DNA from 2 places in the Streptomyces sp. NBC_01476 genome. Region 1 is predicted to be linked to the other one. Evidence: predicted binding sites of a transcription regulator. Region 1 holds the regulator's gene; the other holds the start of a gene.
The links. Region 1 encodes HspR, which represses chaperone genes until heat shock. Its sites were predicted from a motif close to TTGAGNNNNNNNNNCTCAA; they were not measured.

Region 1 (4,414 bases):
CGACGGCACCCCGCACGTCGTCCCGGTCGGCGTCACCTACGACCCCGAGGCCGGGCTCGCCCGCGTCATCACCAACCGGGCAAGCGCCAAGGCCGCGCACGTCCGCGCGGCCGGTCCCACCGGCACGCCGGTCGCCGTCTGCCAGGTCGACCGCCGCCGCTGGGCCACCCTCGAAGGGCTCGCCACGGTCTGCGAGGACCCGGCCCGCGTCGCCGACGCCGTCAGCCGGTACGCCGACCGCTACGGCCGCACCCCCGCGCCCAACCCCGACCGCGTCGTCATCGAGATCGCCCTGACCCGGGCAATGGGCAACGCCTGACACAGCGTCTGCGCAGCGTCCGCACGGTGTTCGTTCGGCGTCCGTTCGGCGTCCGCGGTGTCCATGGAGGCGTGTGGCGTACGTCATGTCCCGGATTCCGGCGAAACGGGAATGCGGGGGCGACCGCGCCTCTTTCAGCTACCGGGACCGGTACGCCGGTCCCTGGTTTCGCGTGCGCTGAGCGATGGGGCTCCGCGCGGACCCGGACGGGGGAGGGCGGGATCCGTGCCCTGATGCCCCCGGAACGCCGCTGCTCACCCGGAGGTCTCCCCGCCATGCCCTTGGCCCTGCTCGCCCTGGCGATCGTCGCGTTCGGCATCGGGACGACCGAGTTCGTCACGATGGGTCTGCTGCCGCAGATCGCCGACGGCGTCGGTGTGTCCGTCCCGCACGCCGGCAACCTGGTGTCCGCCTACGCCCTCGGGGTCGTCGTCGGCGCCCCGCTGCTCACCGGAATCGGCGCGCGGATCGCCCACAAGCGGATGCTCCTGCTGCTGGCCGGCCTCTTCGTCATCGGGAACACCGCCTCGGCGCTCGCCCCCAACTTCGGCACGCTCTTCGCCGCCCGGGTCCTCGCCGGGCTGCCGCACGGCGCGCTCTTCGGGGTCGGCGCGGTGGTCGCCTCCCGGCTGGTGGCGCCGGAACGGGCCGCCCGTGCGGTGTCGATGATGTTCCTGGGACTGACCGTCGCCAACATCGTCGGTGTCCCGGCCGGCACGGCGCTCGGCCAGCACTTCGGATGGCGGTTCGCCTACTTCGCGGTGGGCGTGATCGGTCTGATCGCGCTGGCCGCCCTGGCGCTGCTGATCCCGCTGCAGCCGCGCGGCCAGGCGGCGGGCATCCGGCACGAGTTGCGGGCGATGGCCAACCGGCAGGTCGGCATCGGCCTGGCCACCGCCGTGGTCGGCTTCGGCGGCACCTTCGCCGTCTACAGCTACCTGGTGCCGATGCTCACCCATCTCACGGGCATGGCCGAGGGCTCCACGACCCTTGTGCTCGCCCTCTACGGCGTCGGCATGACGGCCGGCACCCTGGTGGCGGGGCCGCTCACCGACCGGGCGCTGCGCCCGACGCTCTACGGCGGCCTGGTCATCATGGCGGCCACGCTCTTCGCCTTCTACTACGGCGTGCATCTGCTCGCGACCGCGCTGATCTGCGTCTTCCTCATCGGCGCGGTGGGCGCGCTGATCACCACTCCGGTGCAGATGCTGCTGATGGCCAAGGCCGAGCAGGCGCCGACCATGGCCGCCGCCTCCAACCACTCGGCGTTCAACCTCGCCAACGCGGGCGGCGCCTGGCTCGGCGGCCTGGTCATCTCGGCCGGCTGGGGCTGGGCCTCGCCCTCCCTCGTCGGCGCCGCCCTGGCCGTCGCGGGCCTGGGCCTGGCCCTGGTCGGCGGGGCGCTCGACCGGGGCACGACGGAGCCGTCGCCGGTGGTCGCGGAGAGCGCGGCGGGCGCCACCGCCCACGCGGCCCCTGCCCCGCTCCCCGAAAGCTCCTAGGACACGGCCCCAAGAGCCCCACGGCCCCAACACGGCATCGGCCCGCACCCCCTCAAGGGGTGCGGGCCGATGCCGTGCTCAGCAGGCCGGCCGGTCAGCCGTCGCGCTTGGGGCGCCAGACCACCAGCGCGCTGGTGTGCTGGACGTCCTGATAGGGGACCAGGTCGCGGCGGTAGGAGGCGTGGACCGCCGCCTCCCGCTGCTGGATGACGGCCGCGGCGCCCTCGACCGCGGCGGTGAGCTCGGCGACCCGCGCCTGCAGCGCGGTCACCTGGTTCTCCAGCTCGATGATCCGCTTGATGCCGGCCAGGTTGATGCCCTCGTCCTGCGACAGCCGCTGCACCTCGCGCAGCTGCTCGATGTCGCGGGCCGAGTAACGCCGGCCGCGCCCCGCCGTACGGTCGGGCGAGACCAGGCCGAGGCGGTCGTACTGGCGGAGCGTCTGCGGGTGCAGCCCCGACAGCTGGGCCGCGACCGAGATGACGTAGACCGCCGACTCCTCGGTGAGCTGGTAAGGATTGCGTCCCCGGGGGCTTGCCGGGCCCCCACCACCCATACGGCCGTCGATGCTCATCGCGTCACGCTCCCTTTGCGGCCTTGAACAGCTCCGCCCGCGGATCGGCGTCCGCGGTGGCTTCCCGATAGGACTCCAGTGCGTCGAGCGCCTTGCCCTCGGTCTTCTCCGGCACCGCCACCTCGACGGTGACCAGCAGATCGCCGTGCGAACCGTCCTTGCGCAGCGCGCCCTTGCCACGGGCCCGCAGCGTACGGCCGTTGGGGGTGCCCGGGGGCAGCTTGAGGGTGACCGGCGGCCCACCGAGGGTGGGCACCTTGATCTCCCCGCCGAGCGCTGCCTCGACGAAGCTGACCGGCACGGTCACCGTGAGGTTCGCGTCCTTGCGGCCGAACACCGGGTGCCGCCCGACGTGCACCACGACGTACAGATCGCCGGCCGGGCCGCCGCGCTCGCCCGGCGCGCCCTTGCCGCGCAGCCGGATCCGCTGCCCGTCGGTGACCCCCGCGGGGATACGGACCTGCATGGTGCGCGAGCTCTTCGCCCGCCCGCTGCCGTGGCAGACCTCGCAGGGGTTCTCCGCGATCAGGCCGCGGCCCTTGCAGTCCACGCACGGGTCGGTGAGGGAGAAGCCGCCACCGCCGCCGCGCGAGACCTGTCCGGTGCCGACGCAGGTCGGGCAGACCCTGGGGGTGCCGTTCTTGTCGCCGGTGCCGGAACACGCCTTGCAGGCGGCCTGCGAGGACATCCGCAGCGGGACCGTGGCCCCGTCCACCGCCTCGGTGAAGCTCAGCGTCACCTCGGACTCGATGTCCTGACCGCGCCGCGGCTGCACCCGGGTGGTGCCCCCGCGGTTGAACAGGCCGCCGAACACGTCGCCGAGGCCGCCGCCGAAGCCGCCGCCCTGACCGCCGGTGCCCGTACCGCCGGGGCCCTGGGCGCCCCCGAAGAGGTCGCCCAGGTCGAAGTTGAAGCCACCGGGGCCGCCCGCGCCCGGCCCCGGACGGAACCCGCCGTTGCCGAAGAGCGCGCGGCCCTCGTCGTACTCCTTGCGCCGCTTGGCGTCGGAGAGCACGTCGTTCGCCTCGGAGATCTCCTTGAAGCGCTCCTCGGCCTTCGCGTCGCCCTTGTTGGCGTCCGGGTGGAACTCGCGGGCGAGCTTCCGGTACGCCTTCTTGATCTCCGCGTCGGTGGCGTCCTTCGGGACGCCGAGGACCTTGTACAGGTCCTTCTCCAACAGGTCCCTACTGATGCTCATCCCCGACGACCCTCCTCTCCGTTACCACCGTGTCCTGCTGTCACTGCGTCAGCCCTCGTCCGGGCCACCGGGCTCGTCCGTGTCGGGCTTGGTCTCCTCCACCGACTCCTCCTTGCCGTGGGCACCCGGCTGCGGTTCGGCGACCGCGACCCTGGCGGGCCGCAGATTGCGCTCCCCGATGCGGTACCCGGGCTGGAGGATCTGCACGCATGTCGTCTGTGTGACATCCGGCGAGTAGCTGTGCATCAGCGCCTCGTGCACCAGCGGGTCGAAGGGCTCGCCCTCCTTGCCGAACTGCTGCAGCCCCAGCTTGGCGGCGACCGTCTCCAGCGACTCGGCGACCGACTTGAAGCCGCCCACCAGTTCGCCGTGCTCCCGGGCCCGGCCGATGTCGTCGAGCACCGGAAGCAGCCCGGTGAGCAGGTTGGCGACCGCGACCTCCTTGACGGCGGCACGGTCCCGGTCCACCCGGCGGCGGTAGTTCTGGTACTCGGCCTGCAGGCGCTGCAGGTCCGCGGTGCGCTCATTGAGCGCGGTGCGCACCTGGTCGAGCTGTGCCCGCAGGGCCGTCACTTCCCTGTCGTCCCCGCCGGGGGCCGCCGGGCCCGCCTCACCGGTGTCCCCGGTGTCCTTGGCGGTTGCGGGCTTCTCGGCGGCCTCGGAAGGGACGTCGGGCTCCTCGAAGCCCTTCGGCTCCTCCGTCACGCGGCACCGTCCCTCTTGTTGTTCTCGTCGTCGACGATCTCGGCGTCCACCACGTCGTCATCGGCCGGCGCGGACTGCTCGCCGTTCGGCGCGCCCGCACCCGCGCCCGCCGCGCC
Region 2 (4,414 bases), 1.1 Mb from region 1:
AGTGGATGGCCACGATCACCAGCAGGGTGGTGATCAGCACCGAGACGATCACCAGCAGCTGCAGCGCCGCCTTGATCGAGCGGAAGGGGTCCCAGGGGCGCAGCGCCGCCCAGACCTCCCGCCGCCAGCCGCCGCGGCGTCTCATGGTGCCGGCGTCTCCAGCGCGTACCCCACGCCGTGCACCGTGCGGATCCGCTCGGCGCCGATCTTCCGGCGCAGTGCCTTGACGTGGCTGTCGACGGTGCGGGTACCGGAGGCGTCCGCCCAGTCCCACACCTCGGCGAGCAGCTGCTCCCGGGAGAGCACCGCCCGCGGCTGCTGCGCCAGGCAGACCAGCAGCTCGAACTCGGTGGGCGTCAGATGGATGTCGGAGCCGCTCACCCGCACCCGGCGCTGGGCGTGGTCGATCTCCAGGTCGCCCAGCTGGATGCTGGCGCCGCGCGGGCTGTGCGCGGCGGTCGCGGCCCGCTCCACCCGGCGCAGCAGTACGTGCACCCGGGCGGCCAGCTCCCGCATCGAGAACGGCTTGGTCATGTAGTCGTCCGCGCCGACCCCGAGGCCGACCAGCATGTCGGTCTCGTCGTCCCTGGCGGTGAGCATCAGCACCGGGACCGGCCGGTCGGCCTGCACCCGGCGGCACACCTCAAGCCCGTCGTAGCCGGGCAGCATCACGTCGAGAACCAGCAGGTCGGGCTGCCAGGAGTGTGCCGAATCGACCGCCGACGGGCCGTCCCCGGCGGTCCGTACCGAGAATCCCTCCGCCTGCAGCCGGGCCGCGATCGCCTGCGTTATCGTCTGGTCGTCCTCGACGACCAGTACCCGGCGCTGCGCGCCCGAAGTCTGCGTGCTGTCCACGTTCCGCCCCACAAGTCGTCCTGAATATCGAGAGCGTACGGGGCCGGTGAGCGCCCTGACTATGACGCCTTCACGCCTTGACGGCAACGTGCACCACGTCGGGGACCCCGCGGGCGACCGGGATCTCCTCGGTGCGGACCGCTGTGAAGCCCGCCGTGCGCAGCGCTTCCTCGAAGGCGGGGGAGGGCTGGGCGGACCAGACGGCGAGCACACCGCCGGGGTTGAGCCGGTCCCGGCAGGCGGCGAGTCCCGCGGGGCCGTAGAGGCCGCCGTTGCCGTCGGTGACCGTCCAGTCCGGGCCGTTGTCGATGTCCAGGCAGAGGGCGTCGTACGTCTCCGCGGCGCCGGTCACGTACGCCACCAGGTCCGTTTCCAGGATGCGCACCCGGGGGTCGGCCAGCGCGTCCGCGGAGAAAGGGGTCAGCGGGCCGGTGCGGTGCCAGTCGACGACCGCCGGCTCGCGCTCCACCACCGTGATCGCGCCCCAGCGGGCGTCAGCGGCTGCCCTGGCGAGGGAGAAGCCGACGCCGAGGCCGCCGATCAGTACGCGCCAGTCGCCGTCGGCCGGGTCCGCGCCGGCCAGCGCCGCCAGTGCGGTGTCCACCAGCAGCCGTTCCGAGCGGCCGTCGGAGGTGTCCATCAGGAAGCAGCCATTGGCGATGATCTCGAATTGCCCGCCGTGCCGGCGGAGCACGACTTCTCCGTAGGGTCCGTCACGGCGGTCCAGGACGACAGGGGCGTCGAACGTTTCGGGGTTGATCGGCATGGCCTCATTGTGGTGGAGAGGGCCGGACGGAGACAAAGGGCCCCCATCGGACGGCAGGCACCGGAAATTAATAGCGCCGACACCGCAACTTCTTGGTTTCTTGAGCGTCGGCCCATGGACAGAAAGCGCCGGCGTGCATAGGTTCCGCGCATGTCATCCCTTTTCAAGAATCCCGTCGCGCGCCGGCTGCTGCGCCCGGCCGCCGATCTGGTCGACCAGCGGGTCCGCAAGGACATCGACAAAGCCACGCGGAGCGAGCGCGAAGCCCGCGAGGCCATGCGCGGGGAACTGGACGGCCTCCGGAAGGAACTGACCGAGCTGCGCGGCAAGCAGTTCGCTTCCGATTTGCTCTTCGAGCGGGCCGGCTCGGGCAACCGGACGCCGACCAAGCAGCAGTACGAAGTGCTGGTCAAGCAGATCGCGGCGGTCAGCGGACAGGACGTGAAATTCGCCCGCCGCAATGCGATGGTCGCATTCCGGAACGTGATCGCTCTGGAGGCCCTCGGCCTTGGCCGGCTGGCCGGAAGTACCTCAAATGTCTGCGGGAAGCTCGCCACTGTTCCGCTGCTCGACCCGCCGAACGGCGATGTGCTGGAGATCGGAACGCTCTTCGGCCTCTTCTCCGCGGCATTCCTGCGGATGCTGCACCGCGCCGGTATTGAACCGCGCTTGACCATCGTGGATCCGCTGGCGGGCAGCCAGCTGCAGCCGGGCACGAACTTCGGCAGCGAGTCGACCGGCACCCCGGTCCGGCTCGACGTGGTGCGGGCGAACCTCGCGCTCGGCGGCACGGCCGGCGAGCAGGCCCGTGTCCAGCAGGGCTTCTCCGATGACGAGGTCGTCCAGGAAGCGGTCTCGGACCGCGAGTACGGCGTGATCATCGTGGACGGCGACCACTCCGCGGAGGGCGTGCGCAAGGACCTGGAGTGGGCCGAGAAGATCATCGCGCCGCGCGGGATCGTCGTGCTCGACGACTACGGGGACGGCGCCTGGAAGGGCGTCCAGGAAGGCGCGGACAAGCACCTGGCCGGGGAGACCCGGTTCGAGATGCTGGGTCGCGTATCGACCTCGGCGTTCCTGCGAGCTCGGGCCTGACCTGCTGTGATGCGTGATCGCTCTGAGCGAACAGCGGGCGGGGAACACCGGCGGAGCCTCCCGCATTGAGTCTGGTGTACTCAACTTGCTTGCAAAGGGAGCGATCATGGCATTTGAGCCTCGGACCCCGAACCCTCTCACCCTGCCCGTCCTCCCGCTGGACGACGAGGTGGTACTGCCGGGCATGGTGGTGCCGCTCGACCTGACGGACGCGGAGGTGCGGGCCGCGGTGGAGGCCGCCCAGGCGGCGCACAGCGGGTCCGGCTCGGGAAAGCCACAGGTGCTGCTGGTACCGCGGGTGGACGGAAAGTACACCGCGGTCGGCACCCTCGGCACCGTTGAGCAGGTCGGCCGGCTCTCGGACGGCGACCCCGGCGCGGTCATCCGCGGCCGTGGCCGGATCCGGATCGGTGCCGGCACCACCGGCCCCGGTGCCGCCCTGTGGGTGGAAGGCACCACCGTCGACGAGCCCGCGCCCGCCGAGGCGCCGGGCACCGTCGCGGAGCTGATGAAGGAGTACAAGGCGCTGGCCACCAGCTGGCTGCGCAAGCGCGGAGCCTGGCAGGTCGTCGACCGGGTACAGCAGATCGACGACATCGGCCAGCTCGCCGACAACTCCGGCTACTCCCCGTACCTCACCACCGAACAGCGCATCGAACTGCTGGAGACCATCGACCCGGTGGCCCGGCTCAAGCTCGCCACCCAGTGGCTGCGCGACCACCTCGCCGAGCAGGACGTCGCCGAGACGATCCGCAAGGACGTCCAGGAGGGCATGGAGAAGCAGCAGCGTGAGTTCCTGCTCCGCCAGCAGCTCGAAGCCGTCCGCAAGGAGCTCGCCGAGCTGAACGGCGACCCGGAGAACGAGAGCGACGACTACCGCGCCCGCGTCGAGGCCGCCGACCTGCCGGAGAAGGTCCGCGAGGCCGCCCTGAAGGAGGTCGAGAAGCTGGAACGCTCCTCCGACGCCTCCCCCGAGGGCAGCTGGATCCGCACCTGGCTGGACACCGTCCTCGAACTGCCGTGGAACACCACCACCGAGGACACCTACGACGTCGCCGGCGCCCGGGCCGTGCTGGACGCGGACCACGCGGGCCTGGACGACGTCAAGGAGCGCATCACCGAGTACCTGGCCGTCCGCAAGCGCCGGGCCGACCGCGGCCTCGGTGTGGTGGGAGGCCGCCGCGGCGGCGCGGTGCTGGCCCTGGTCGGCCCGCCCGGAGTCGGCAAGACCTCACTCGGCGAATCGGTGGCCCGCGCCATGGGCCGCACGTTCGTCCGGGTGTCGCTCGGCGGCGTCCGCGACGAGGCGGAGATCCGCGGTCACCGCAGGACGTACGTCGGCGCGCTGCCCGGCCGGATCGTGCGGGCGATCAAGGAGGCCGGTTCGATGAACCCGGTCGTGCTGCTCGACGAGATCGACAAGGTCGGCTCCGACTACCGGGGCGACCCGGCGGCGGCACTGCTCGAGGTCCTGGACCCGGCGCAGAACCACACCTTCCGCGATCACTACCTGGAGGTCGAGCTGGACCTCTCCGACGTGGTCTTCCTCGCCACCGCCAACGTGCTGGAGGCCATCCCCGAGCCGCTGCTCGACCGGATGGAGCTGGTCCGGCTGGACGGCTACACCGAGGACGAGAAGGTCGTCATCGGCCGCGACCACCTGCTCCCGCGCCAGCTGGAGCGGGCCGGCCTGGCCGG

Region 2: lon (endopeptidase La) is a predicted target of HspR. The motif match lies at 2,782-2,800, and genes of this name have one in related genera.

What each region holds. Positions count from the first base shown of each region.
Region 1 covers NZ_CP109446.1:4,423,964-4,428,377, reverse strand. Annotated here, with positions in the region: gene OG552_RS19330 (pyridoxamine 5'-phosphate oxidase family protein) at 1-319, shown strand, start outside; gene OG552_RS19325 (MFS transporter) at 595-1,821, shown strand; gene OG552_RS19320 (heat shock protein transcriptional repressor HspR) at 1,916-2,395, opposite strand; gene dnaJ (molecular chaperone DnaJ) at 2,400-3,593, opposite strand; gene grpE (nucleotide exchange factor GrpE) at 3,642-4,298, opposite strand; gene dnaK (molecular chaperone DnaK) at 4,295-4,414, opposite strand, start outside.
Region 2 covers NZ_CP109446.1:5,560,607-5,565,020, forward strand. Annotated here, with positions in the region: gene OG552_RS24430 (HAMP domain-containing sensor histidine kinase) at 1-145, opposite strand, end outside; gene OG552_RS24435 (response regulator transcription factor) at 142-855, opposite strand; gene OG552_RS24440 (spermidine synthase) at 926-1,621, opposite strand; gene OG552_RS24445 (class I SAM-dependent methyltransferase) at 1,772-2,716, shown strand; gene lon (endopeptidase La) at 2,823-4,414, shown strand, end outside.